DNA from 3 places in the Paenibacillus sp. FSL W8-0194 genome. Region 2 is predicted to be linked to each of the others. Evidence: riboswitches for the same ligand, from Rfam matches in the RefSeq annotation. Region 2 holds a riboswitch; each other region holds the start of a gene.
The links. A riboswitch is a leader RNA that binds a small molecule or an ion and turns the genes downstream of it on or off. The one in region 2 is predicted to bind cyclic di-GMP.
Positions count from the first base shown of each region.

Region 1 (9,741 bases), 690 kb from region 2:
ACGTGGGGATTCCATGCTTCGGTGCATGCGCCGTGGCACTGGAACGTGCAGATGCTGGAGGCGCGCAAGCTGGCTTATGCCGCCAACGCCAGCCGGTTGGCCCATCTGGCCTTGGATAAAGTCCAGCAGGCTCAGGGCGGAACCCTGCTGTATCCCGGACGCCCTTTCCGTTACCGGGTGGCCAATACCGAGCGGCATGCATTAAGGCAGCTGGCGGATTTGGAATGGGACGGCTTCGAAAACGAACGTTTTAAGGACGGGCTGGAAGTGGTGGACGAAAGCACGGGGCAGGCGGTATTGCACCAAACCGGCGTTCAGTGCGCCGCGGTCGAGGTAGACCTGGGGCCGGGGGAACAGAAACAATTCACGGTTCGTCCCGCCAAAACATCGAAGGCGGTCACGACGAGCAACGTGAAGCTGGTCGGCGCCGACACGGTATACGACATCGAGGATATGTACCCGTCAGGCGAAGTGAGGGATGCATGCGTATTTTCGCAGCATGGGGCCGAATCCCCTTACGTAAACATCGGCTGGAACGAAGATGGGATCGTGTCCTGGGTCATCAAGGAAACAGGAGAGGATTTGATCCGCGCGGACCGGAAACATGGGGCGTTTACGCCTGTTTACGAAGTGACCCCTGCGGAAGGGCCTGCGAATTCGGGAAGCATGTATGCCGTGCGCAGCGCGATGGGCCGTAACCGAAAGGGGCTGAACGTGCAGCGCTTTGTCGGGCGGCTTGCGAAGGCCAAGGCCGTCTCGAACGGCCCGTTGTACGGAGTCGTGGAGCTGCAGTTCGAAACGCGCGGCATGAGTTGTTATTCCGTATTTCTGAAGCTTTATGCTGGATCAAGCCGGGTCGACGTCTCCGTCCGTTTTCATAAAGAAAGCGTATGGGAACCGGAAAACGTATATATTTCGCTGCCGTTCACTTCCGGCTTGCCGGATGCCGAAACGCTGTGGCTGGATAAAGCGGGCGCGCCCGTCCGTCCCGGGATCGACCAGCTGCCGGGAACGCTGCTGGACTACTACTGCATTCAGGAGGGGCTGGCTTTTGCGGGAGAAACCCAAGCCCTCATGATCGCCACGCCGGATACGCCGCTTGTGCAGCTAGGTTCGCTGGACTACGGAAAACGGCTGCTCCACACCCAGCAAACCGAAGAGACGGAACGGCACCTGTACGTATGGGCCATGAGCAACTATTGGGAAACCAACTTCAAAGCAACCCTGGGCGGATTTTACGAATTCCGCTATTTCATCGATTGGAGCAAGGCCGTTGGTACAGCGGAAGAGGCGATCGGCCGCTGCCGGGCGATGAGCTCCGGTGCTGCCGTGTGGCGCGTGCGGGCGGACTCATAAAATCGTTGCAACAAAGTATAAAGTATATTGTAAGAGCAGAATCCGGCATTCTGCTCTTTTTTATTTCCGGGGATCCCGTTCGTATCCGAAATCGTCTGTTCGTAACCGTCTCTGCTGTTTTTCAAGTGTATATTGCCGCAATCCCGCAAATCATAAAAATGTTTTAAACCCATTTACAACGTAACAATGTTATGTTACATTATGATGCAAGGAGGCGGTGTCATGAACGAAGAGGATCTGATTTCGAAAAAGGAACTGCTGGAGCTGACGGGGATCTCCTACGGGCAACTGTACCGCTGGAAGCGCAAAAACCTGATTCCCGAGGAGTGGTTTGTCCGCAAGTCGGCCTTTACGGGGCAGGAAACCTTTTTTCCCAAGGATAAAATACTGCAGCGGATCGAACGCATAAAAAATATGAAAGACGGATTGTCGCTGGATGAGCTGGCGGATGTATTTTCCCCGAGCTCGAACATCCAGTCGATGTCCTCAGCCCAACTCATGGAACGTAACATTGTTACCAGTATTTCGCTGGCATTATTTGAAGAAGTGGCCGGAAGGCAGGAAACGTTATCTTTTGACGATATCCTGACGGTATATGTGCTGCAGAAGCTGCTGCAAGGCGGAGACATGACGCGGGATGAAGGCAGAATGCTGATTGCGGTCATGCGCGAGCACTACGGGGCGTTTGCGTCCAAACCGTGCGAATTGGCCTTGGTCCGGAAAATGGGAGTTCCGCTGCTGTTTTTGGCGGAGTCGGCGGAGCAAATTTATTTTGACAAGGACGCGAAATGGATTTTCCGGCTGCCTTTGGCGGCATCCATCGAGGAATTGAAGCTGAAGCTAAATGAAACGGAGGCGTAAGATATGGAAAGAACAGAAATGAGCATTTCCGGCATCGGCAGGTCTCAAGGCGGCTTGTATTCTCATGTCAGGCTGGACGGCATGGTGAAAATCAACGGGGACACCGACTGCCTTTCCTTCGACAGCAATGGCACGTTGACGTTGGAGGGGGCCCTGCAAAGCGAGGCCGTCACGGTGAACGGCACGGCGACGGTCGAAGGCCGGGTGAACGCAAACCGCATGATGTTGGATGGGCTCGTCACCTTTAAGGATCAGGCGGTCTGCCATGAATCGCTTACGGCCAATGGACGCTTGTCCATCGCTGGCGGGCTGATCGGCGAGAAGGTTGAAATTTTCGGCAGCTTGAAAACAAGAGGCGGCGTGCAGTGCGAATGGTTTCACGTTCACGGCGGATTCAACGTCGGCGGTTTGCTGAATGCCGGAATGATCGACGTCAAACTGAGCATGCCCAGCAAGGTCAATGAGATCGGCGGGGATACGATATCGGTCAAACGGTTCAAAAAGGTCAGCGTCCTCGAGCAGGTCGTTCCGGCATTTTCCGCCCGGCTTCAGGTACAAGTCATCGAAGGCGACGAGATCGACCTGGAATATACGGAGGCGAATATCGTGCGGGGGAATGTCGTGCGCATCGGCAAAGGCTGCAAAATCGGCCGCGTGGAGTATAAGGACCGGCTGATTCGGGAAGACGATGCCACGATTGAAAAGGCACAGCAGATTTAATGCAAGGACATTTAAAAGGAGGAACGGAGACATGAATATAAACGGAAATCCGAACGGCACCCGCGGCGATTTGAAAATGACGGGGAACGGCCAATCCGGCGGAGGGGCTTTCCGCAACGTTAAAATCATGGGCGACGCGATCATCCATGCCGACACGGAATGCGAAATGTTCAAATGCCTGGGCAATTCCGAGATGAAGGGGGCGCTTCGGGCGGGGAGCGTATCCTGCACCGGCACGCTGAAAGTAGCCGGCAGCGCAAGCGGCGGGAGCTTCCGGACCCAAGGGGAGCTGCGGATCGGCGGGGACCTGTCGGCTCAAAGCGTCTCCATTTCCGGCGTCATGTCGGTCGACGGACGGGTGTCGGCGGAAAAAGCGAAAATCACGGGAGAGCTTCGGGCGAACGCGGATTGCCAGATGGAAGAACTGGTTGTCCGGGGAATGGTCGACGTGAACGGCATGCTGAATGCCGAGCAGGCGGATTTCAAGCTGCACGGGCACAGCCGTCTGCGGGAGCTGGTCGGGAGCCGAATTACCGTCAAAAAAGGAAGCGGCATGTCTCTTTTCGGGAAATTGTTCATGGGGCAGGACGGCATGCTTACGGCGGAAACGATCGAAGGAGATACGGTCGAGCTGGAAAATACCAAAGCTGCCGTGGTCCGGGGACGCAGCGTCATCATTGGCGCCGGATGCAGCATCGGCCTTGTGGAATACAAGGATGAATTGAAGCAGGATCCCGAAGCCGTCGTTTCGCAGTCGTCCAAAACCGAATGGTGAGGAAAGGAGCAATAGGCTTTTATGGCGGTTAAAAAGAACAGGCTGGGTTGGATCGTTGCTGGGCTGTTGCTTGGCATCCTGATCGCGGCCATCGATAATACGATCGTGGCGACGGCCATGGGAACGATGATCGGGGAGCTGGGCGGGCTCGACCAATTCGTTTGGGTGACATCGGCGTACATGGTGGCCGAAATGGCGGGCATGCCGATTTTCGGGAAGCTGTCGGATATGTACGGCAGGAAGAAATTTTTTGTCTTCGGCATCGTCGTTTTCCTGATTGGCTCCATGCTGTGCGGCACGGCGCATACGATTACGGAGCTCAGCATCTATCGGGCCATTCAGGGAATTGGCGGCGGCGCGCTCATCCCGATTACGTTTACGATCATTTTTGACATTTTTCCGCCGGAGAAGCGGGGCAAAATGTCAGGGATGTTCGGCGCGGTCTTCGGCATCGCGAATTTGTTCGGTCCGTTGATGGGAGCGTATATTACGGATTATTGGCATTGGCGTTGGATTTTCTATATCAATATCCCACTGGGGCTGATCGCGTTTCTGCTCGTCGTGTTCTTTTACAAGGAATCGCATGAGCACTCGCGGCAAAAAATCGACGTCTGGGGAGCGGCAACGCTTGTAGGCGCCGTCGTCAGCCTTATGTTCGCGCTCGAGCTCGGCGGCAACAAATATGCATGGGATTCCTTCGTCATTTTAGGTTTGTTTGCGGCGTTTGCCGTGCTGTTCATCGCGTTCCTGCTGATTGAGCGCAAGGCGGCTGAACCGATCATCTCGTACGACATGTTTCGGAAAAGGCTGTTTGCGGCAAGCAGCGCGGCCGCATTGTTTTACGGGGCGGCTTTTATTACGGCGGCGGTGTATATTCCGATTTTCGTCCAAGGCGTCATGGGCGGGAGTGCAACTAACTCCGGATTGATACTACTTCCCCTCACGCTGAGCTCGGTTGTCGCTTCGCAAGTCGGTGGCATGCTTTCCGCCAAAATGACGTTCCGCAGAGTCATGGTCTTCTCGGCTGTCGTGTTTTTGCTCGGCATGTATTTGCTTGCCACGATTACGCCGGAAACGTCCCGGACGGTGCTCTCGCTTTATATGATGATTACCGGCTTTGGCATCGGCTTTTCGTTTTCCGTGCTCAGCATGTCGGCTATCCAAGGGATGGATGCGCGGCAGCGGGGGTCGGCCAACTCGACGATTTCTTTTCTGCGTTCGCTCGGGATGACGATCGGAATTACCGTCTTCGGCATCATTCAGCGCAACGATTTCAATATTCAACTGGCGGAAAGGCTTGGGGGTTCGGGGGAAAACATGCCGGCAAACGCCGACCCGCAGCAGCTCTTATCGCCTGAGATGAGAGCGCTGATTCCGAGGCCCGTCATGGAAAAAATCAGCGCGGCGCTTTCGCTTTCCGTCGATCACGCGTTTCTGTGGGCGCTCCTTCCGGTGTTTTTCGCCTTGCTTTCGGTGTCGATGATGGGCGCAGGGCGGATGCAGTTCGCCCAAGAGCCTTCCCCCGCGCAATCCCGAACGAAGGCTTAATGGGATTATCGAACAGAGCCGTTGCACTTCGGCTGCCATTTTGCTGTCGACAAGGGTCCATGGTTGGGTAATACTTGAATTAAATACGGTCAACATTAGGAGGCTGGTCGCTCATGAAAGTGATTATTACCCAGGAAGAAGCAGTGGAAAAAGGGATTTGGCCTGAAGTCATGAACATGTTCGGCGTGGACGACGAAGACGAGGTATGGCCGGCCGAGGAATTTATTTTGACCGAAGAGCAGGCGCGCAAGCTCAAACTGATTCCTTGACTTGTGCCATAAACGGCTTTCACGGCAAGGAGCGAAGAAGGGGAGAAGGTGAAACGCATCGCGACGATATATGCCGTAAATCTTAACGATTGGCGGGAAGGCGCCGGCGCGGATATGCAGCGGCTGCTCGCCTTTTTGCCTGATGAAGCAAGGTCCCGGGCCGCGAGGCACAGATCGGAGCGGGACGCGGAGCGCGTGATCGTTTCCGATACCTTGAAACGGGTGACGGCTTGTCTCGAAAAGGGGCTACGGCTCCGGAACGTGGAGTTTGCCAGGGATGGTTACGGCAAACCATTCCTGGCAGGCGTTCCCGACTATTATTTTAACGTGTCCCACGCCAAGGATTGGGTCGTATGCGCCGTGGGCGCCAGGGGACCGATCGGCATCGATGTCGAGCATATCGGCCGGGCGGAAGCGGAAGCAGCCGAGTTGTGTTTTACGCCACGGGAGCTTACTGAATGGAGAAGGCAGCCCGCCGAACGTCGGGATGCCTTCTTTTTCGAGTTGTGGACGCTTAAAGAAAGTTATTCCAAAGCCGTCGGCAAAGGCCTTTCGATCGGCTTGTCCAGGCTGGAGACGATCAGGCATCCTTCCGGGATTCGCATCATGCATCAAGGCAGGATCGATCCGGAGCTGCATCTTCAAGTCGTCCCGTTTGACCCCGACTACAAGTTATCCGTTTGCATGCAGCTGGAGGAGCAAGCGGCCGCTGTCCGGCGCTTTTCTCCCGATGGGCTGCTGGACGCGTTAAAGTCATGTTCTGAAGCCGGGGACTAAGGGGCGGGGGGCTTTTCCAATGATAACCTATGGCATTTCCCATAATTTCGGGATATAGACACTTTTATTACCTCTTATTGGAAGGATCTAACCTGTACTTTAACTATAAACATGATATATTAAAAGTGTATTTTTCAGATATTTCATTTATTTTCAGCAATATCTGAAATACCGCACTTTGAAAACTCAAGCCAAAGGTAAACCTGCCGAAAGGCAGGGGCACAAAGCTAAAGGGGCTTCAGGCGGCAAGATCCTTGATCTTATCGCTATGCCAGCCAGCTGCCGAAAGACGTTTTCGCGATCGAAGGAACTCTACTCTCGGCAAGTAGAGTTTTTTTGTTTTTAATTTTTTTCTATACAGAATCCTATGATCAAGCAAAGGAAAGATGAACATGTCGGTGTTAACAACAGGAAAGTCCAACTTGGATGAATGGAATCGGTATGTGAAGCAATTGGAAGAACGGACGATACTGCGCATTCATTCCGGAAAGGCGTCCATTCCAATGCAAAGGGTTATGTATCGCTGGCCGGAGGAAACGGGGCGTCAAATTCGGCAGGCATGCGAGACCGCACGTATCGAACCAAGCGTGCTGCTGAGTGCCGCATGGGGCATGCTGCTGATCCGGTATTTGCGCCGGGAGGAGGTTGCGTTCGCCGTCGTCGCGTCCGCCGAGCAAGCCTATCCGCTCATAACGAAAGCGGACGGGGCAACGACGCTGCAAAGTCATGTGCGTCAGGTTGCCGCCGCCATGAAGGAGCATGCGGCTAAGTCGGCGGCTTTCGATGAAATTGCCGGTATTTGCGCCGGCCTGGACGAAGGATCCCCGGTATGCAACACCGCCATTTGGACGGGGAGCGGCATAGGCCCGGACGAGCTGCAGGGCAAATTCGAGCTGGCGGTCTCGCTGGATCGGCACGAAGCGGGCGGCTTCGAGGTTTGGCATGCGGACGGCATGTTCCCCGGCGATTTTATTCTCCGCATGTGCCGGCATTTGCAGCATATCATGGCCGCATGGGCGGCAGGTACAAACCTGACGATCGGCGGCTTGAAGCTGCTGACGGAAGAAGAGGAGGCCCAGCTTGCGGGCTGGAACCAAACGGCTGCGCATGCCGAATTGGACCGGACCATCCACGGCTTGTTTGAGGAGCAGGCGCAAAAGGCTCCGGATAACGTCGCGGTGGTCTACCAAGGCGAATCGTTGACGTACGGCCAGCTGAACGAAAAAGCGGGCAGATTGGCCCGCGAATTGGTACGGAGGGGAGCCGGCCGGGAGCGGATCGTCGGCATCATCGCGACGCCGTCCCTTGAGATGATTGTCGGGACGCTGGCGATCCTGAAAACGGGCGCGGCCTACTTGCCGATCGATCCGGCGTATCCCGCCGACCGCATCACGTATATGCTCGAAGACAGCGGAACGGAGCTGCTTGTCACCGAGCCGAAGGTCAGACTGGACGGAAAAGTCCGCTTCAAAGGCGAGATGGTTTGCGCGGCGGAGTTTTCTGCCGATACTCGCGGCGAATCGGAGGCTGCCGATGCGGAGATGCGGAATGTGCGCGAATCTGCGGTACCGGGCGACATGGCTTACGTCATCTACACTTCCGGTTCGACGGGAAGGCCGAAAGGCGTGATGGTCGAGCACCGATCGCTTGTCAATCTGTGCGCCTGGCACATCCGGGAATTCGGAGTGACCGAAAAGGACCGGGCCACCAAATACGCCGGGTTCGGCTTTGACGCTTCCGTGTGGGAGATGTTTCCGTATCTGGTGTCGGGGGCGGCGATTCACGTCATTCCCGAAGAGATCCGCCTGGATTCGACGCAGCTGCATGCGTACTTTAAGCGGCACGGCATTACGATCAGCTTTTTGCCGACCCAGTTCTGCGAGCATTTCATGACGATGGACCATCCGACGCTGCGCGTTCTTTTGACGGGCGGGGACAAGCTGAAATCGTTCAGCAGGCAGACCTATGATCTGTACAATTGCTATGGCCCGACGGAAAACACCGTGGTCACGACGGCCTATAAGGTCACGGAGTTGACGCCGAACATTCCGATCGGTTATCCGGTCGATAACTCCAGGGTCTACATTCTGGACGCATACGGGCATCCGCAGCCTGTCGGCATTGCCGGCGAATTGTGCATTGCCGGAAGCGGGCTGGCGCGCGGTTATTTGAACCAGCCGGAGCTGACCGGGCAGAAGTTTGTTCCCGGGGGCATAACCGGAGAAAAACGACTGTACCGGACGGGAGACTTGGCAAGATGGACGGAAGACGGCGCCATCGAATTCCTCGGGCGGATCGACCACCAGGTCAAAATCCGCGGCTTCCGGATCGAAACCGGCGAAATCGAACACCGGCTGCTGCAGCACCCGCAGGTATCCGAAGCCGTCGTCATCGATCTCGAGGACGCATCCGGCGCCAAATATTTGTGCGCATACGTTGTGGCGGACGGGGTATTGGCCTACGGCGAAATGAAGGCGTTTTTGGCGGAGCAATTGCCGGATTACATGGTTCCTTCCAAGTTGGTAGGGCTTCAAGAGCTTCCGCTAACGGCCAACGGCAAGGTCGACAGACGTGCGCTTCCCGCCCCCGCGGCTTCGCTGGACGAGGGACGTTACGAAGCCCCGGCTGGCGAATGGGAAGAAGAAGTGGCGGCCATATGGAGCGAGGTGCTGGGCTTGGGCCGCGTGGACGCCTGCGAGTCGTTTTTTACGGCAGGCGGGGATTCGCTGAAGGCCGTCCTGCTGCAAGCCAAGCTTGAGCGGCGTTTCGGCGCATCCGTACCGGTCACGCTGCTGTTCGAACGGCCGACGGTTCGGGAGCAAGCGGAATGGATCGAACAAGCGGCTTCGGAATCGTCTTACGGCAACGAGCAAGCGGCTGCAACCGAAACCGCCGGAACAGGCCCGGACGTCATTGCGAAAGGCCCGGCAAGAACAAGTTATCCGCTTGCTTCGGCGCAAAAAAGGCTTTATTTCATCGAACAGATGGAGCAGGTCGGAACGGCCTATAATGCGCCGTTTGCTTTCCGGATCGAAGGGGACGTCGATCAGCCGCGGCTGGAACAGGCATTCCGTACGATGATCGCCAGACATGATGCTTTCCGCACGTCCTATCAATGGGAGAACGAAGAAATCGTGCAGCGGCTGCATGACCAGGTTCCGTTCGAGCTTGGGCAGAAGGAAACCAGCGAACCAAACCTGAACGCCCTGATCCATTCCCTGATCACGCCGTTCGATCTCGCCAAGGCGCTGCTGCTGCGGGCTTGGCTCATCCGCTGCGGGGATGCGGACCTCCAGGTGCTGTTGGTCGATTTCCATCATATTGCGGTCGACGGCATCTCGGCCAACGTCTTTTTCGATGAGCTGTCCCGATTGTATCGCGGGGAAACGCTCGGGGAGCTGCCGATCGGTTTTGCCGATTTTGCCGTCTGGGAAG
Region 1 is NZ_CP150205.1:5,410,220-5,419,960, reverse strand. Features, by position in the region: gene MKY58_RS25080 (glycoside hydrolase) at 1-1,356, shown strand, start outside; gene MKY58_RS25075 (YhbD family protein) at 1,579-2,217, shown strand; gene MKY58_RS25070 (bactofilin) at 2,221-2,937, shown strand; gene MKY58_RS25065 (hypothetical protein) at 2,969-3,712, shown strand; gene MKY58_RS25060 (MDR family MFS transporter) at 3,734-5,260, shown strand; gene MKY58_RS25055 (hypothetical protein) at 5,374-5,529, shown strand; gene MKY58_RS25050 (4'-phosphopantetheinyl transferase superfamily protein) at 5,578-6,306, shown strand; cyclic di-GMP riboswitch class I at 6,493-6,593, shown strand; gene MKY58_RS25045 (amino acid adenylation domain-containing protein) at 6,729-9,741, shown strand, end outside.
Region 1: another riboswitch for cyclic di-GMP. It lies ahead of MKY58_RS25045 (amino acid adenylation domain-containing protein); the one in region 2 lies ahead of MKY58_RS00180 (hypothetical protein).

Region 2 (9,741 bases):
AACAACCCCGGGAACCGATCCAGGAACAAGCCCGGGAACCGATTCAGGAACAAGCCCGGGAACCGATTCAGGAACAAGCCCGGGCACTACGCCGAATCCGGGCACAGACCCAGGAAAACCAAATCAAGTACCAAGCGTGCCTTCCTATAATGCGGAAACGACGATCAACACGCCGGCAACCGGAAAAATAGAAGGTACGGACGCGGACGGAGACAAGCTGACGTATACGAAAGGAAGCGATCCGAAGCACGGCAGCGTTACCGTGAATCCGGACGGAACGTGGACCTATGTACCGGACCGGGATTATACCGGCAGCGACAGCTTTACGGTGATCGTGAGCGACGGCCGCGGCGGCACGACGACGTCGGTGGTGACGCTCGACGTGAAGGGAACGGGCACTGAACCGGGAACAACGGTTCCAGGAACTACCCCTGAGCCGACCAAACCGGGAACCGGCACGACGCCAACGAATCCGGGAAGCGGAACGCCGTCGAATCCAGGACCAGGCACGACGCCAACAAGCCCTGGAACCGGAACGGCTCCGGATGCGGGCGACGGATCTGGATCTCCGTTGGAAGATAACGGAACCGTTGCCGGGGAGTCTGGCAAAGCTCCTTCGCCGGGAGAACAATCCGGCAGCAAGCTGCCGAATACGTCGACGAACGTTTACAATCTAGGGTTCATCGGCATGGTTATTTTGCTGGCAGGATTGCTTTTGTTTTGGAGAAAACGTAAGGTATAATCGTTATAACTGATATGAAGAAAACACTTTTCTGCGCGAAAGGTGTTTTCTTCTATATGAAAAGGCAGGGGGGAAATGGTTTGAGGAAGAAAGCGGGAGCCGTATTGATGGCCCTTGGGATCCTTATTGTATCCATTGCCGTTTACCAATACGTTGAACATCAGATCCAATTAAAAAAGGCGCTGGCTCAGGCAGAGGTTTTGGTCGGCTCAAAATCCGGCGAGCTTCCGGTAACGAAGCCATTGCCCACGGCTAAGGCAGCCCCGAATCCCTCTGTAACGCGGGAACAGTTCCATCCCGCCGATAATGACGTGATTGGATTGCTGGAGATACCAAAGATCAAGGCGGAATTGCCGATCATTGAAGGCACGGATGAAGAGATGCTGGAAAAAGGCGTTGGGCATTATAGCGGTACCGTGTTACCGTCCGACGGCGAGCAAATATTGTTATCCGGGCACCGCGATACGGTGTTCCGCAAGTTCGGCGAGCTCGGGATCGGCGATCGTTTCATCGTCAAAATGCCTTACGGTTCCTTCGAATACGAAATAGCGAGCACAAAAATCGTCGATAAGGACGACACCTCCGTCATTCGACCGATGGGAAAAGAAGTTCTTGTCGTTTCGACGTGTTATCCTTTTCGTTACGTAGGTGCCGCTCCCGACCGGTATGTCGTATACGCCTACCCGGTTCCAACGGATCAGGGCACCCCAAGCAAAACGAACGGATCGGCGTAATGCCAAAGCCGCAGCCGCGAAGGCTGTGGCTTTTTTTATTGCGGAAAATGGCCCATTCTAACCCAAACGCCGGCAGCTGTTGCAATCCGGAAGCATACCCAATTTTGGGTATTTTTTTTGAGGGGGTCGAATTTTATAATGAGATGTAACAAATTGATTTTAAAGATATGAAAGAGTTAACAACGTCATACTTCGTACGATAATAGCAAACCCATCGAAAGGTGGCGACGCAAAGCTACAGGGGCTAAGGTGGATGCTCTACTGCAACCGCTATGCCAGCCAGTTGCCGAATACGACGGAAGCCTCCGTCTATTTTTCGTATGCAAAAATCGGACGGGGGCTTTTTGTATTCGGAACACGCCAGTTGAGGTATGCGGTAAGAGCGGCTAGATTCAAACTTTGAGGAGGATGTTTATGAGTCATGTTAAGAACAACGAAACCTATGTTTCCGGAGCGGCTGTAATTGAAAAAGGGGCAGCGCCGTACAGTCAATATGCGCCTGATATGCACGTATCGGTCGGTTGTATCCCATGTACAAGGGCGCACTTGTCAGCGGTTTCCGCGGCCCTCAAAGAGGGGGATGCAGAAACGGCCCGTGAAGAGATCTCCGCACTGATGGAGTACGATTTGACACCGGAGAAGTTAGCAGCAACACCGGAGAAAGACCGTGAAGTATTATCCAAGTATGCAAAAGCCATTTCCAGCTTGCAGAAAAAACTGGCCGAACCTGTACCGGAGTTGACGGCGATTGCAGCATCGCTCAAAGAGGCCATCCGTTTCGCCAGGGTAGACGGTATAGAACATCCTGAGGTGCAAATGCGGCTGGAACGTTCCGAGGAACTGGTGAATGGCTTGGAACGGATTCGATTCGCACCGGAAAACATACAGTCTCTGGAGCCCAAGATGCGAGCTGAAATAAAACTCGTGTTGCCGGAGATCCGCGAGGCACGCCATCAACTGTTGAACGGCATCACCACACCGGATGATCTTGAACATGCAGGCGCTCGGTTTGCTCTCATTTCGCGGAGAATCAACGTGAACCCCGATCCGGAAACATTACAAATCGCGCAGAAGGAAGCGGCGGAATTGAATTCCAGCTTCCGCCGGGATGTACTCCAAGCTTGGGGAGGTAAGTCATATGAGTCTACCAGACAATGAAATCGCATATGGCTTGACCATGGAGTGCAGCATTGCGGACCATCGTCCTTGCGAGCTTGCCACCATCGTTGGCATGGCGGTTGACATCAGCGAACAGGAAGGGATCGCTCTTCCACCGCAGCTTAAGCGGATCATGGATACACAGATTTTGACGGAAAGCAGCGTACGTTCGGCCCTCCATGAATGGGTGCATACCATTCCCGAGTCCCAAAAAGAAGTTGCGGCAGCTTTGTTCCATGTCCTTGAAAATGGATAAGGCACACGAACGGTATTGTATAGTGCCGAAACCAGGATCAAGTTGTCCGAGGGATCAATCCGAAAGAGAGAAGGGCAGTTCTGGAGTATAACTCTAGGGCTGCCTTTATCGTTTTTCTTACGTATACGAGAAGCTTGCGGCGGGTTTAGCGCAAAAACAGCAGAAAAAATGAAAGGTCGTGGCTTTACGCCCCGACCTTTCTACATTTGGCGGTTAATCAGCGTTAGATGCAAGGGCTTTTTCTTTCATTTGCCCATTCAACAAGAACGATGCCAGAAGGGCAATCACGACGCCGGCCGCGCCAATCCATGTAATCTGCGACAAGGAAATTTGATCGACTACGATGCCTCCGATGCCGGCGCCCGCCGCCATTGACAATTGCATCGTGGACTGGTTTAGACTTAGCATAATGCCCGAATATTCAGGTTCGATCCGAACCAAGTTAAATTGCTGTGTTGGGCCGGTGGACCAGGCGGTGAAAGACCATAACATAAGGATAGCGACAATCGGCAACCATGAATTCGTAAACGCGACGGTAACCGTAAGTAAAACCAAAGCGGCAATATGCAGCAGCATGCCCCCGGTCAAGGTGGGAGTCACTCCCCATTTGTCCGTACTGTATCCCCCGAATTTAGAACCGATTAAGCTTGCAATGCCAAACGCCAGCAAAATGCCGCTCAGCGCGTTTTCATGCACGCCCGCCACCGTCAGGAGATAAGGCGAAAGATAGGTGTAGGCTACCGAGTAACCGCCCAGCCAAAAGAAAGTGATCGCCAGCCCGAGAACCGTTCGGCGGTTTTTAAGCAGCCCCAGCTGCTTGGTCAATGGCACAGGAGCATCGCCTTTCACGCGCGGAATGGCAAAATACAACACGATCATTGCCAGCAGCCCCGCTAAAACAAGAAAACCAAATATGGATCTCCATCCGTACGCGGCGGCTGCCATGCGCCCCAGAGGAACGCCAACGATCATCGACACGGTGAAACCCATGACCACATTTGCGATCGAACCAGCTTGCTTTCCTTCAGGCGCAATTTTAGCGGCTATATCCAGAGCCGTCACGACGACGGTCCCTGCGCCCAAGGCCATCAAAGCCCGCGCGGCCACAAATAGTCCGTACCCTGGCAGTATGAATGCCAGCACATTAGCGATGACGAAAACGCCCATGGCGATGACCAGCAGCTTCTGACGTTCCATCTTGGCCGTTAAAGCCATGATCACGGGAGTGCAGACAGCATAAATGAAAGAAAAAATCGTCACCAATTGTCCTGCGGAAGTAATCGAGATGTCTAAGGATACCGAGATCTTATCCAAAATACCCGAAATAATATATTCGGATGTCCCAACCAAAAAACTGACGAGTGCTAATAAGTATATTTTCCAAGTGCCCTTCATGAATTTGTTCTCCTTTATTCAAGTTCCTTTCATAATAAGCATCCTCAAATCGATATATAAGTATATTTCGATTTGATATACAAAAATAAACCGTTTTTCCCTGCTCAGACATAAACTGCAACGTGCCGTGGCCGACAACACGTCAAAACTACATATTGTTATATGTCGATATGATCTTCAAAAATAAAACCGAAATATCTGTCGGACCTGATCATGAGGCCTCCATCCGCCAATTCCCCGATAAATAAGCTAATACCCATCGGGCACGAACGTATCGCGCTCCGTGGCTGACAGCATCTGTTCCGGCATGCTTTTGTTCATTGGACGCAATAAAAGGGGCTTCGTCGCCCGCAACCGACAGGGCGCGGCGAATCCAGGGCGACGGCAGCCGTCATCGGGTCCTTATTTTTCCCATCGGAAGCTGAAGTTAGCCTTATTCGATCTCCCCCCTTAACTTAGTCATCGCTTCGCGAATCTTTTCCTCATCCCTTTTGTAATAGGTGTACTTGCCGATTCGTTCGCTCTTGATCAACCCTGCTCGATGAAGAATCGTCAAGTATTGGGAAGCGGTGGATTGGGTCATATTTAACTTGTCGGTTACCTGGCCGACGCATACCCCGATTTTTCTCATATCAATCCCTTCATGGGGCGTAAAATGCTGCTCAGGTTCCTTTAACCATTGCAAAATTTGGATACGGGACTCATTGGACAATGCTTTGATAATATTGATCAGTTCCATACGCATAATTATATCGCGATTTATCGATGTGTCAATCCTTTCCTTGGGATCTGAAAAAAGAACCTATAGGGATGCACCATGCTCTTTTAGGGGGTATGAGGTCATTAATGGTTAGCGCGATTTCAAAAAAAAAAAACACAGCCGCGAAGAGCTGTGGTCTTCTTTTGCATTCAGTATGTTACCGCGTCATGGAGTCTGGCGGCTACAATGTTTTTCAAGGCTCTTGCGGGCTAACCTGCTGTTTTGTCCCGGGCTTCGCGAGCTATTTCTTTTGCTCCGGGTCCGATGCGGACTCTTGGATCATCGCATGTTCTTCATGCCACCACAGCGCTTCTTCCGGTTCTTTCAGCAGCTCCTTGATTTCGTGCTTCTCCTCGACGGCCGGCGGGGAGCCGCGCAGCGATTTGCCCGACGTGTCGGTAAACCAAAACGTGACGACGACCAGTCCGATGATCGACGTGGCGATCAAAAAATAAGCCGGAACGAGATTGTTTTGGGTCAAATTGATCAGCCAGGCCATCACAAGGGGGGTCGTGCCGCCGAACAAGGACGCCGAGATATTGTACGTGATCGCCAGCAGGCCGTACCGGACATCGGTAAAAAACAGCGCGGGCAGCACGGAAGGCATCGTCCCCTCGAAGCAGGTGAGGAATACCGCAAGGATCAGCAGTCCGAGAAATACGAGCCCGAGCTTGCCGCTGCTGATCCACAGGAAAGCCGGGTAAGACAGGACGAGCAGTCCGGCCAGGCCGATCTGCATGATCCTTTTGTTGCCGATCCGGTCGCTGAAATAACCCATGGCCAGCACGATCGGAATCATGATGAACATGACGATCAGGATCAGGAGCAGCCCTTCCGCTTCCCCGTAACCCAATACGGCGGTCAGGTGTGACGGCATGTAGGACAGCACCATGTAATTGACCACATTAAAGAAAAAGACAAGCACGGTACAGATCAGAATGACTTTCCAATGCCTCGAAAATAATTCCCTGAGCGGCGTCTTCGGTTTATCCTCATCCTTGGCCTGCTCCATTGCTTCAAAAGCCGGCGTTTCCTCCAAATGGCCGCGGAGATACAGTCCGACCAAACCGATCGGCGCCGCGATGAAAAACGGGATTCTCCAGCCCCAAGCAAGCATTTGCTCGGAACCGAGGAGATAGGTCAGCAGCGTGACCAAACCGGAGCCGGCAATATAACCGACCAAGGTGCCCACTTCCAGTCCGCTGGATAAAAAGCCTCTTTTTTTGTCGGGCGTCGATTCGGCGATAAAGGTCATCGCTCCCGAATATTCCCCTCCGGTGGAGAATCCCTGTACCAGCCGGGCAAGCAAAAGCAGCACCGAAGCCGTCGTTCCGATGGAAGCGTAACTCGGGATGAGACCGATGCAAAGCGTCGAGATGGCCATCATCAAAAGCGTGATGGTGAGCACCTTTTTGCGGCCCCAACGGTCCCCGAGACGCCCGAAAAACAATCCGCCGAAAGGCCTCACGATAAACGCGATGGAAAAAGTGGCAAACGTATAGACGAGCTGCACCGAACCGCTCATTTCCGGAAAAAACACTTTCCCGATGACGACAGCAAGATAGGAATAGATCCCGAAATCGAACCACTCCATCGCGTTTCCGAGAGCCGTTGCAATCACGGCCTTTTTCGCCATTTGTGCATCGACGATCGTAATGTCGTCTTTATGCAGCTTGGGCCCCGAACGTTTGCCGATCAGCGGCCATTTATGCTTTGGCTTTTCATCACTGTTCATCGTTTCCTGTCTCCTAACGAAAAATTGATCATTTCGCCGTTAGTATTCGCTGGAAACGGGAGGATGATGCGCAAAAGCGGGATATGCCGAAGTTTTTTGATTTATTTATGGCTTCACTTGACGGGCGGGAGATTGATGTTAAAAATATCGGCAAGAACCCTTTCGAAGTCTCCGGGCCTGATCGATTCTTTGGTTTTCAGTTCGCTTTGAACGACCGTCAACGAATGATCATGCAGCGTGATGCGCCCTTCTTCGGTCAGGATCATCGCCACCGGCACTTTGTTGAATCTGGATTCCTCGCCGTATTGGGTCATCATAAAAACATCGTAAAAATCTTTCAACTGCTTCGTTTCGGTCGGATCGAATTTATATAAGGCATCCAAGTCCGATCCTTCACGTCTCTCAAGGACAAGCTTACCCTCCTGGCCACTCCAGGGACGAATCCGATAGGAGCCGCCGTCCGCATCATGCACCTCTTCGCCGGTTAACGGCACCGGCTGTCTGGGGGTTCTCCCGCCGAAACCGACGTCGACCAAATAATCGGAGCCGTCGACCCGTACCATGTTGATGGCATGGGAGCCTGTCACGAACCATCCATCCTCCGTTTTGACGGTAGCCGCCGTCCGCGATACGGAAAAGCCAAGCTCGCGCAGCAGTTCGTGAAACAAGCCGTTTAACTCGTAACAGACGCCGCCCCTTTTGCGCGACACGATTTTGTCGAACTGCTTGTCGGCTTCAAGGGAAAGCGGGACCCTGCCGACGATATCCAAATTCTCGAACGGAATGCGCGTGACATGGCCGTGCTGAAGCAGCCGAAGAAAATCCAAGGATGCCCGGCGGGGACCATCGATGCCTAATCGTTCCAAATATGCGTCTATATTCATAAAGCCAGCTCCTTTTGTGGTTCCTTTCATTGATACAACACCCGGTATCTCAAAAGTACGATAAATCGGGCGAACCCACCATGCCTTTTTAAAGCAACTGTATCGGTACAGTTCAAAATTCAGGTATACTATGTACCAAAGCATGTCCTATGCTGAAATAGAGGAGTGGATCGGCGTGAAAAAATATGCTGCCATTTTGGCAGATATCGAACAGAAAATCGAGCTGGGGCAGTTTGCTCCGGGCCAAAAGCTCCCTTCCGTCCGTTCCGCGGCCGCGCATTACGGGTGCAGCGTCAGTACGGTGACCCGCGCCTACGCCGAGCTTGAAAAAAGCCACGCCATTTACGCCGCTCCGCAAAGCGGATTCTATGTCGTGGACAAACCGGCGAAAGAAGGGGACGGTCGCGACGACGGCGTCCTGGATTTGGCCTCGGCATTGCCAGATATCGACTTGTTCCCGTACCTGGATTTCCAGCATTGCCTGAACAAGGCGATTGATACATACAAACATGATCTGTTTACCTATGGCAGCCACCAAGGGATGGAGAGTCTTCGCCGTACGCTGGTGAACCATTTGGCCGTTGATCAGGTATTTGCCAAAGCCGAACAGATTTTTATCGCCTCCGGCGTCCAGCAGACGCTGGAAATGCTTGCGAAAATGCCGTTTCCGAACGGAAAAGAGGTTATTTTGGTGGAGCAGCCGAGTTACGACATCTATTTGCGTTTTCTTGAAACGGAAGGCCTGCCGGTCCGGGGAATTGCTCGTACCGCAGACGGCATCGATCTCGCTGAATTGGAGGAGATGTTTCAAAGCGGGGGAATCAAATTTTTTTACACCATGTCCCGTTACCACAACCCGTTGGGCACGTCGTATACGGTTCGGGAGCGGGAAGCGATCGCCAGGCTGGCGGACAAATACGATGTATACGTCGTGGAAGACGATTATATGGCGGATCTCGGGGAGGAGCGCTGTTTTGATCCGATTTTTGCCTACAGCCGGAAAGGGCATGCCATTTATTTGAAGAGTTTTTCGAAAATCATTTTTCCCGGCCTTCGCTTGGGGGCTGCCGTCTTGCCTCTGCATCTTGTGGAAACATTTCACCGGTACAGAAGGTATCCGGACACTTCGCTGCTTTCCCAAGCGGCGCTGGATATTTATATCAAAAACGGCATGTATGAGCGGCACAAACGTCATATCTGCAGCCAGTACGCCGCGCGGATCCGGGCCGCGAACGAAGCCATTCGAAGGCATAACCGGGAGGGGCTCGTCGAAGCTTCCAACGTCGATTCAGGGATTTATATCCAGCTGAAGGTGCAGCCTAGGGTCAATTTGGAACGCCTCATTGCGCGGCTTGAGGAACGGGGCATTCGGGTCGTGTCCGGCAAAAGGCATTACCTGTCGGATTTCCGGGAGCGCGAAAAATTTATTCGGATCAGTATCTCCCGGGCCGACCCGGAGCGGATCGACGAAGGCATACGCGCCATTATTGAAGAGGTCAAGAGGGGCGGAAGTTGGTAGGCCGTTAATCCGTATGAGGCAGCTTCGAAAGGGAGGTTCTCTATGGCTTATATCCTTAAACTGAACGGCGTCAGCTTGATATATGCATTTGTGCTTTTTGTCCATACGGAATTGATGGCGAATGTGTACCGGATCGAACGGCTTACGGGTTGGGAGCATGCCGGGAAGCTGGTCGATGCAGCGAATATCGCGCTTTTTGTCTGTTCCACGGTTCTGCTCTTTGTCATAAGCAAACGGTGGACAGGGCAGCGCAAATGGCGATATGTTACGACCGTTCTTTGGTTTCCTTATTTTTGCGTCTTGATCCGCGCCTTTACGGCGATGTATCCCATCACGGACCCGCAGGACATGCCGCTGCCGGTGGTGGGTTTGATCGCGCTTGGCGAAACGTTGATATTTCCGCTTTATATCGCGGGGATTCAATTCTTGTCGGGGATACGAAGGGGCATATAGAACTTTTGCCGCCAACATGGACAGTTCCTCGGGGCCGGAATTGCACGCGTCAGCGCCACGGCAAACCGCAACAGCGCACCCTGTAAGCAGGATGCGCTGTCTTTT
Region 2 is NZ_CP150205.1:42,097-51,837, forward strand. Features, by position in the region: gene MKY58_RS00170 (Ig-like domain-containing protein) at 1-742, shown strand, start outside; gene MKY58_RS00175 (class D sortase) at 823-1,476, shown strand; cyclic di-GMP riboswitch class I at 1,671-1,767, shown strand; gene MKY58_RS00180 (hypothetical protein) at 1,891-2,634, shown strand; gene MKY58_RS00185 (hypothetical protein) at 2,615-2,890, shown strand; gene MKY58_RS00190 (MFS transporter) at 3,104-4,285, opposite strand; gene MKY58_RS00195 (metalloregulator ArsR/SmtB family transcription factor) at 4,719-5,024, opposite strand; gene MKY58_RS00200 (MFS transporter) at 5,287-6,780, opposite strand; gene MKY58_RS00205 (arylamine N-acetyltransferase) at 6,894-7,664, opposite strand; gene MKY58_RS00210 (PLP-dependent aminotransferase family protein) at 7,840-9,183, shown strand; gene MKY58_RS00215 (hypothetical protein) at 9,226-9,636, shown strand.

Region 3 (9,741 bases), 2.2 Mb from region 2:
TGGCGCAGCAGAAAATCGGGGAACCGGTGGTCTATGAAAATTGGGGAATCAACGGGCTGACCTCCTCGGAATTGTACGACAACGTGAGGCGCAACCCGAGGCTGCGCAGCTCGTTAAAGGACGCGCAAATCATCACGGTATCGATCGGAGGCAACGATTTGATCCGGGCGGCGAAAAGCGCGCCTTCCCATCAGGCGGCCTCGCATTTCAACAAGGCGTTGTCGCAGTGCGAGTCCAATTTTTCCGGCATCATGCAGTCGATCTACCAGCTGAAATCCGGCAGCAGAACGCCGTACATCGTTCGGGCGGTCGGTCTCTATAACCCCTACCCCCAGGTGGGGGCAGCCACGCAATGGGTTCAGCAATTTAACGGCTACCTGGGCGGTTATTGGGGAAGCGGGTATGCCGCGGCCAACATATTTTCTTCCTTTTACGGACGGGAAAGGGAGCTTTTGTCTTTCGACCATCTTCATCCGAACGGAAGAGGCTACAAAGTGATTGCCGAACATTTGCACCGGCTTGGGTACCATCCGCTGGGCTGATGTTGCGTCCAATGAAAAACAGACCTTTCCGAGGTCTGTTTTTTGATTATTTTTTTATCATGCTAAGTACGGCCCATTTTCGTTCCTGGCGTTTCTTGTATTTCGGAAGGGAGCGGTATATGTCGATTGCTTCCTGAAAAGCTTCCTTCGCCTCTTCCTTCCGGTCAAGCGACTTGTACATCATGCCGAGCAGGTAATAACCTTCGCAGGATGAAGAATGGATTTCCTGAAACCGGCGTACGTAATCCATCGCCTTATCCCGGTCGCTGTTTTTGTAGACGTCGGCCAAACGAAGGTAAGGCTGCCCGTATTTGACGCGCGGATTCAGCTCCAGCGCCCTCAGAATGGAAGTTTCCCCCTCCGCGATTTTGCCCTGCCGCAAACAAACGGTCCCGAGGTCATCCCAAAATTCGGCCGAATCTTCCGATTGCGCTTGGATCGATTCCAGCAGTTTCAACGCCTCGCTGTCTTTTTTTCGTTCGATCAACAGCCTGGCCAGCTCATGTTTCGAAGACACGTCGCTTGGGTTCATGCCGATTTGGGTGCGGAGTTTGGAGATTTGCCCCATCCGTTTAAACGGTTTGGTCACGCTCGGAAGGATGCCGACAAAACGCCGGTCCAGCAAATAGACGATGACCAGCAGGACAAGGATGGCCAGGAAAGGGTTTCCCAGCAATCTCCATAACAGCACAAAACCTAAAATTTTGCCCATATATAACCTCCATAAGTTCGATGTCGACCGACCGTAACGCCCGGAAGCGATGTTCCGCGCGGTTTGTATTCGTCAATGGCTCCGCCAATTCTCTGATCCATAATGAGTTGTCTTCAAGGGAAAGCGGCAACTCCGGATCCAAGGCATATGTCGATTTCATCAAAACCCGCCTTTTCAATCGAATTCGGTCGTGTAACGGCTCCGTATAAAATAATAGCCTCTTTTTCCAGATTATTCTACATTTTGCGATGAAATTATCCGGGGACGGCGAATGCGAAATGCTCCCAAATGATGATTATGGCCCGAACGGACGCTTTTTTCCCGTTGCAGAAATCGAATCGGCCTGTTTTCGAAACCCGCTGCGATATATACTAAACGGTGGATCATTCAATAGAGTAACAACGGGGGGCGGTTCGATTGAACGACCGATTAAGCCGGCAAATCGCGTTTATTCGCGAGGTCGACAAACTGAAGACGATTTTTCGCCAAACCTATTTGATGGATGCGGCACGGCATGAAAACGATGCGGAACATAGCTGGCATATCGCGTTGATGGCCTGGCTGCTTGAAGAGCATCGAGGGTCCGAAAAGCTCGACGTGCTGCGGGTCATGAAAATGCTGCTCATCCACGACATCGTGGAAATCGATGCAGGAGATACGTTTGCATATGATGTACAAGGGCATGAGGATCAATTCGAACGGGAGCGGCAGGCTGCAGTTCGGATTTTCGGGTTGCTGCCGCCCGACCAATCGGCCGAAATGATGGGGCTTTGGCTTGAATTCGAACGGAGGGAAACGGCTGAAGCGCGTTATGCCGCAGCGATGGACCGCATACAGCCGCTGCTGCACAATTATTATACGGAAGGCAAGGCCTGGCGCGAGCACCGGGTGACGTCCGGACGCGTGTTTGAACGGATCCGTTTTCTTGAACGGGAAATGCCGGAGCTGCATGCTTTCGTCGCCGGACTGATCCATGATGCGGTCGAGCAAGGGTATTTGCTGCCATGAATCCGAAGTCATAATTCCAGAGAACGATTCAATAGACAAAAACAAGGAAAATGTATTTGATTTCCAATATAAACAAGGGTCTTTAGAACTATTTGCGTGATAATAATGAAAAAAAACAGGCCATCCGCCGATAAAGTAGTTGAGGTGATACGGATGGCCAAAAAGGGACAGACTTTCTGTTCTTACAGTTTGGATACCAAGAAGAAGGCTGTGGACATGCGTCTTCAAGGAATGACGAAAAAAGAGGTCGCCGAAGCGTTGGGAATTGCCGACATCGGGCGTTTGAAGGTATGGATGAGGAAGTACCGAGAGCAAGGGGATTCCGGATTAATAGACCAACGGGGACGCTCCAAAGGAACGTTCCGTTATTAAACGAATGCGTATACTTCTTGGGGAAAGAAGCCTTTATTTAAGGGCTTCTTTTTCTATGCTTCAAGCCCTGCTTTTCGCCCGGGATTCGCGAAAAGGGCACGGATCCAATTTCCGGATTCGGCGAGGAAACGTCCAAACGGGGGAATGGGAGCACACATAATTATATATACGCGCAGACCGGGCGGTCTGCAGACCAACGCGGAGGTGTTGCTGTGCAAAGCCGAAACGGCAATCATGCCAAAGGGATCGACGTATCGCATTGGCAGGGTGTCATCGATTGGAAACGGGTTAGAAGCGCAGGGTTTTCTTTCGCATTTTTGAAAGCGACGGAAGGGCCGAAGCTGGTGGACGACCGGTTCAGGGTCAACTCGCAAGGCGCTCGGTCGGCCGGCCTGTTGACGGGCGCCTATCACTTTACCCGGGCCCGCAATGTGGCCGACGTCAACGCGGAGCTGGAACATTTCGTTCAGACCGTCGAAAGCGCCGGGGGCTTAAGCTCGTTCAAGCTGCCGCTGGCCCTTGACGTCGAAACGAAAGAAGGCGGGACCCGGGCGAACATCACGGCCATCGTGCGCGAATGGGTAACCCGATTCAAGCTGCGCACCGGCAGAACGCTTATGATCTACACGTACCCCGATTTCATCGACACTTCCCTGGACGGCACGCTGGGAAACGTTCCGCTATGGTACGCTTACTACAACAGCGGGGTCCCTGCGGATAAAGGCGGCTTTACTTCGTGGGAGTTTATCCAATATACGAACAAAGGCCGCGTGCCGGGGATCAACGGAGATGTAGACTTGAACGAATATAAAGGAAGCGAGGCGGATCTGATGGCCGCGTACAACCGGAACGATCAGGGAAAAAGGCCGGACGCGCCGGAATGGAAGGAAGCAGGCCGGCAGTGGCTAATCAAGCATGCAGGGATCAGCCCGGAATGGCAAGCGGAAGATCCGCTCGATATCGGCACGCTGGGCGCGATTTTGGCCAAATATGCCGTGTCCGAGAATAAGTAAACAGGAGGGATAAGATAAGACAGGCATTTGCCCTTGAAATTAGGCTCCCGCGCAGCCTGAATTGGGGAGGAGTCTATGCCAAAAGCCAGGCAGGCCACATACTTTAGAGTATGTTAGATGGAAGGAGGGAATGGAATGAGCGGAGTTGTTGGCGGAGTAGGTTGTTACAATCCTTTCGCTTCTACAGGTGCCATTTTGGTTCTCTTTATTTTGCTGGTTATTATTTTGCGCTCTTGCTGGCTGTAATCGGCTTGATTTCTTCAGCGGATCGCTAATGCCGGAAAGATCGCCTGAATGCGGCTTGATGGGGAGCCTGCTTTCAGGCGATTTTACATAAGCGGCCGGCATGGAAAAAAAGCGCAGGCCCCGTTTTCGTACGGGACCTGCGCTTTCGTCACGGTGAAACCTTGCGCGGAACACAGGTGAAGGACGCCCCTGTTGGCCTAACGACGTAACTTTAAGCCTGCAACGCTGGACCTGCCGTCAATCCTTGGCAGACAGGGTGATCAAATTGAGAAGGACGGTTACCGCTCCCAAAATGATGCTGCTCCACATGACATTGGACTCGACGGTGTAAACAAACGGAAAAACGATAAACCAAACGCCGGCAAGCAGGGAAATCCAGTTTTGCCAGGAGCCCCATCCGGACCCGGAAAAAGCCCACAAGGAAGCGATCAATTGAACGGCCCCGACAATGACACTCGTCCATAACGCTCCTTTGTCATCGGAATAACCCGCAATCCACGGCGCAATGATAAACCAGATCCCGATGAGGGCCACAATGGTATTATCGACGCTTCTTAGCTTCATCCAACACACCTCCGTTTATAATCGATGCCAACACGAGGGTACGTAAAAATCATATGCAGCAAAAAAGCGATCATTACTAAAGATGTAACGAAAGTCATGACCGCGCGAAAAATTTTGGCGTTCCCGCTCGATAAACCGCGATTCGGCCGGATCCGCTCCCGCCGGAGGAGAAGGGATTTGCGGATCAAGGGAGGCGGCTCCAGGCCGCCTTCCTTCCTTTGGACTTATGATTTGGCGCGCCGCCCTCCGCCTTTCGACGTCCCGCCGCGATGGCCGCCGCCGTATCCTCCATGACCGCCGTATCCGGGAGAGCCGTGATGTCCTGGGGAGCCATGATGTCCGGGAGAACCATGATACCCTGGATAACCGTGATAGCCGCCATAGTATAACCACCATGGGAACGAGTAGGGATAAGGGTAGGGGTAATAGGGGTACGGATACGGGTAAGGATATGGATAATAGGAAGAGGATGGAGCGTAAGGGGTGTAAGACACATGCATTCCTCCTGTAAGTTTGCGATTTATTACAGCCTATGCATGGTCTGGAACCCGTGATCATCGCCCGGAAAAAATGGGCGCAGGCGGAGGTTGGCGCGGTCTGTCTGCCGGAGGGACTAACGTTTTAGCTGATTTTATTACAATTTAATGATCGCATAAGGTTGTTTTCATGTTTCAGGACGCGCCATTCTGTATATTTATATATATAACCCCCCTTTGATATATAGTTCGGATTGGGCCCTGACGATGCGGATCGCCGGGGCCGCTTTTTTTGTGATCGACAGGCCGTTTGTCCGCAGCGAAAAAACGGATATGCCCTGGGGCATATCCGTTTTCCGTTTCGAACCTTATTTCAGGTAAGCTCTCGTTTTTAACCGGTCTTTGTGAAGAAGCGACTTATATAGTTGAGGGTGAATTTTGTACCAGCTTGCGTGCCTGAAAACCAGGGCGTAATCGTTCACCGGGGTTGTAAAGGCGTCCTGCCCTTTTTGCAAATCCTCGCGGTTGATCGCGAGGCAAACCGTTTCCTTGGTAACGTTTTTGCCGTTTGCGGGCTCCGGATTTCCGTACAAGCAGACCTCAACCGTTCCGATGCCTTTGTTCTCGAGCAAGATGCCGCTGTATGAAATCAGCGTAGCCGCCGCATCGCTCATCAATCGGTCCGGATCCGGCGATTCATGTTTGAAGTCGACCGTGACCGTCTTGTTGTTGGCTCCCTGGAGCTGGATGTCTTTGATTTGCGCCGCCGGGATGGCGCCTTCGTCTAAGGGCTTTTCAAGGACAAGCTTGATGTTCTCGCGGGTGACTTCAGCTTGGGACCAGACATCCTTTTTTTGCGCGACGCCAACCTTGGCCGGCTCGGAGTTCCTTGAACAGGAAGCCAGCAGGAAGCACGCCGCCATCATCATGCATACAACCTTAAAAGGCGATCTGGGCTTCAACTTCATCCCCCTTTCTCTAAAGCATGATACAAATGAAGTCTATCAGAACCTCGACGAGAATGGAATAGAATCCCCATTTATGACAATGATGACAAAAAGACGTTACAATTCTTTAATCTGCTTCGGGTCCGCTTTCGTCGTTTAAGCATGGAACATGCCGGGTCGCGTCGACGTTTGCGCCGACGGCGCGGCACGGTTCACGGCCGGGTTTGGTGTTTCCGGATCCAGTCGAACATCCGGTTGATCGCGTGCATGTGCATTTCGTAAGGCATGTGATGGCCGTATCCTTCGTACCAATGCAGCTCGGCGTCTTTGCCCAGGGCCTGAAGCCGTTCGTACATGCGGATGCCGTGCCCGGGGTCCACCTGTTGATCTTCGCTTCCGTGAACGATGAGGACCGGACAGCGGATGCGCTCTGCCATGTGGAGAGGGGAGCGTGCTTCGTAAGCCGAGGGAATTTTGCGCGGATGGCCGACGACCCGTTTTAACATCCTCCGCAAATCCACCCGCTCCTCGTACGTTTGGGCGAGATCCGAGACGCCGCCCCAGAGGACGAGCTGCGAGATGAAATCCGTGTCCGCAGCCGCGGACGCGGCGTTTACGGAGCCCCGGGAAAAACCCATGGCCGCTATCCGTGTCGGATCGACGAACGGAAGTTCGGCAAGGAGCCGGCACGCCGCGGGAACGTCCTCCAGGTCGGCGCCGCCGAATTCGTCCCGCCCTTCGCCGCCTTGCGTCCCCCGGTAAACCGGGGCAAAAACGATAAAACCGCTTTGCGAAAAACGCTCGAGCCATTCGGTTTTGACCTGCCCGACCCGGCCGATGCCGCCGCGGCAATAAACAAGAACGGGCCATTTCCGTTCATGGATATCCAGCCGCTCCCGCTTGGCGTTGTTCGCGATGACGGTCATGGGAAGCCGCTGCCCGCCGTATATTTTCCGGACATGCGCTTCCAGCGTTTCCGGTTCGATTTTGTATCCATACGGAAGGGAGAGATAACCCTTTACCTTATATTCGCCGGAGCGGTATGTCATATGAATCATCATGGAGATCAGCTGCCTTTTCGTTTGCTTGTCCTTATTGCTGCATGTTCGGATTTCAAGTGCGGCCACCAAAGACTACAGGCAGTCCCAGGTATAATACACGTTCGAAAAATCCAATCGGGCCAAATCCTCGCGGCGGATAAAAAAATTGCCGACGCCGGAATCCCCCCAAGAGACATAGTACTGCTGGTCGTCCCCTTCGATGTCCAACTGAAGAAGAAGCTCCCAATCCCCTTCCGGCCTAGGATCTTCCTGCGCAAAGTAAGGGTACCCTCCGATGCGCGACCCGCTGGAATCCGCCAAATCCCAATATTTCGAGTAGGCGGTTTTGTCCCGGTCGAATGAGGGCAGATCCACCCTTTCGGAAGTCCGATCCACTAGCGGGATGTACTGCTTCTCAAGGTTTCCGGTCAGCTTGTAAGGCCCGCCCAAAACCGGACTGTACAAGTCGGGATTTTCCGGGCGGTAAGGATCGATTTCCTCCGTTTGGGCCGCTTCTTCGGCATGAAGGATGCGGTAGGATTGGTCAAAAAGACCGAACGTATCGTCCTGCTTCACAAAAAAACTCGTCAATCCGCGGGCAGGGAACCCTTCCAGAGGCGGCATTTGCGCCCAATTGATTTGGGCGACGAACAGGTAGTCGTTCCCGTCTTCATCCCGGGGCCATGCGGATTGGGGCGGAAGCCAAGGCGTTCCTCCCACCTTGCTGTCGGTCATCCGTACGGTTTCTTTCGTGAGTTTCAGCTTCACCGACGGCTTGGCCGTTTTTTCGAGGTATTCCAAAAATTCCGGGGTCCACCCGTTGTTGCCGTCAAGAAATTGCATCGTGATTTTCCCCCTCGGTTTAATAATCATGTATCATTTCTTTTTCTCGTATGAGGAAACCAAACCTACGAGTATTTTAGCCGAGCGGCAGCAAGGCCGCAAACGGGCGGCCGATGCGTATCCGGAACTTGAATTACCCGGTTGCCGCTTCAATCTTTTCGTTGCATTTATTAAATTTGTCATTTATATTCATAGTGTAGTTACATAAAAAACGAATATTTCCCTTTTTTCTCAAAATCACAGGTTTTTCCTTCCGCTTTTCCTGCAAGAATCGCGGAAGTTCTATATGATACGACATCGTACGATAATGGCAAACCCACTGAAAAGTGGCGACGCAAAGCTACAGGGGCTAAGGCGGATCCCATCCGCTATGCCAGCCAGTTACCGAATACGACGGAGGCCTCCGTCTATTTCTTCACGCGCATAGACGGGGGCTTTTTGTGTTTTCTATTAAAGTACGGTGTTTTTTATCAGTTCTACATAAAGGGGGGAGCAGTTCTCGTTAAGGTGTTGTCGTAGCCGGTGTCAGTCAGCAAGCCTCAAAACAAACGATAATACAAAGGAGATGGATGATTGTGATTCCAAACCAGGTTAGTCGATTATTGAAGGACAAAATAACGCTTGTTAAACTGCCAGAAGGTCCCGATCTCGCGCTTGTCGGTCCTGTCCGGCTCCCGGTACAATTGGAGGAGCGGGAGGTTACATTCAACTGGTATACTTGGTTAAAAACAGAGAGCGCTTCATTTCAGGTGGAAGATGTTCTCGATACCCTGCCGTTTGCAGATCTTGCCTCATACCAGCAATCATCCGTGCTTGTTTACGGTGATTTTGCCAACGCGGAGCATGCGTTGATTCGGATGCACAGCATTTGCCATACCGGGGACATCTTTGGAAGCAAACGATGCGATTGCGGGTACCAGCTGCGCCGATCCATGAACATGATCGTCGACAACGGCAGCGGGGCTCTCTTTTATTTGGCCAATCACGAAGGACGCGGAATCGGGCTTTTCTCCAAATCGTTGGCTTATCTGCTGCAGGAAGAGGGATACGATACGGTAGAAGCCAATCACGCTTTGGGCTTTCCGGATGATCTGCGGTCCTATGACGAGGCGATACAGGTTCTTCAGGCATTGCGGCAGAAACCGGTAAGCCTCATTACGAACAATCCGCGCAAATTGCAATCATTGCGGGAAAAAGGGCTTGCATCCGATCATCATGTATCGATTTGGGGCGATGTATCGAAACATAATACCCGATATTTGGCAACGAAAATCGAAAAATCGGGCCATATTTACAATCCCCTGAGCGAAACTGTCAAGCTCGGCTAAGGAGGCCCCGCATGAACCCGGATCAACATTATATGAAGCTTGCGCTGGACCTGGCGGCCACCGCAAGCGGAAAAACGAACCCCAATCCCGTCGTCGGCGCGATCATTGTGAAGGACGGACAAGTTGTCGGCGTCGGCTTTCACCGAAAAGCCGGAGAACCCCATGCGGAGGTACACGCGTTCCGTATGGCGGAAGGACACACCAACGGTGCAACGCTTTACGTGACTCTTGAGCCCTGCTCCCATTACGGAAAAACGCCTCCCTGCGCAGAGCTGGTTGCCAGCTCCGGAGTAACGCGCGTTGTGGTGGCTATGCAGGATCCGAATCCGATGGTCGCCGGACGGGGGATTCAACTGCTCCGAGATAAAGGGATTGAAGTCGAAGTGGGCGTGTTGGAAGCGGAAGCCAAAAGACTTAACGAACGATTCGTCCATAATATGACCAAACGTCGGCCGTTCATAATTTCCAAGGTCGCCATGACGCTGGACGGGAAGTTAGCTGCATCTTCGGGCCATTCGAAGTGGGTTACGGGCGAGGAAGCGCGCCAGGAGGTGCATCGGCTGCGAAACGAAGTCGATGCCATCTTGGTCGGCATCAACACGGTGCTGGCTGATAATCCCCGCCTGACTACCAGACTGCCGGAAAAGGGG
Region 3 is NZ_CP150205.1:3,885,259-3,894,999, reverse strand. Features, by position in the region: gene MKY58_RS17745 (SGNH/GDSL hydrolase family protein) at 1-542, shown strand, start outside; gene MKY58_RS17740 (tetratricopeptide repeat protein) at 589-1,254, opposite strand; gene MKY58_RS17735 (HD domain-containing protein) at 1,672-2,262, shown strand; gene MKY58_RS17730 (helix-turn-helix domain-containing protein) at 2,368-2,634, shown strand; gene MKY58_RS17725 (glycoside hydrolase family 25 protein) at 2,847-3,647, shown strand; gene MKY58_RS17720 (sporulation protein YjcZ) at 3,783-3,893, shown strand; gene MKY58_RS17715 (SPW repeat protein) at 4,131-4,457, opposite strand; gene MKY58_RS17710 (hypothetical protein) at 4,642-4,839, opposite strand; gene MKY58_RS17705 (hypothetical protein) at 5,302-5,895, opposite strand; gene MKY58_RS17700 (prolyl oligopeptidase family serine peptidase) at 6,093-6,941, opposite strand; gene MKY58_RS17695 (DUF1963 domain-containing protein) at 7,014-7,763, opposite strand; cyclic di-GMP riboswitch class I at 8,063-8,152, shown strand; gene MKY58_RS17690 (GTP cyclohydrolase II) at 8,336-9,091, shown strand; gene ribD (bifunctional diaminohydroxyphosphoribosylaminopyrimidine deaminase/5-amino-6-(5-phosphoribosylamino)uracil reductase RibD) at 9,103-9,741, shown strand, end outside.
Region 3: another riboswitch for cyclic di-GMP. It lies ahead of MKY58_RS17690 (GTP cyclohydrolase II); the one in region 2 lies ahead of MKY58_RS00180 (hypothetical protein).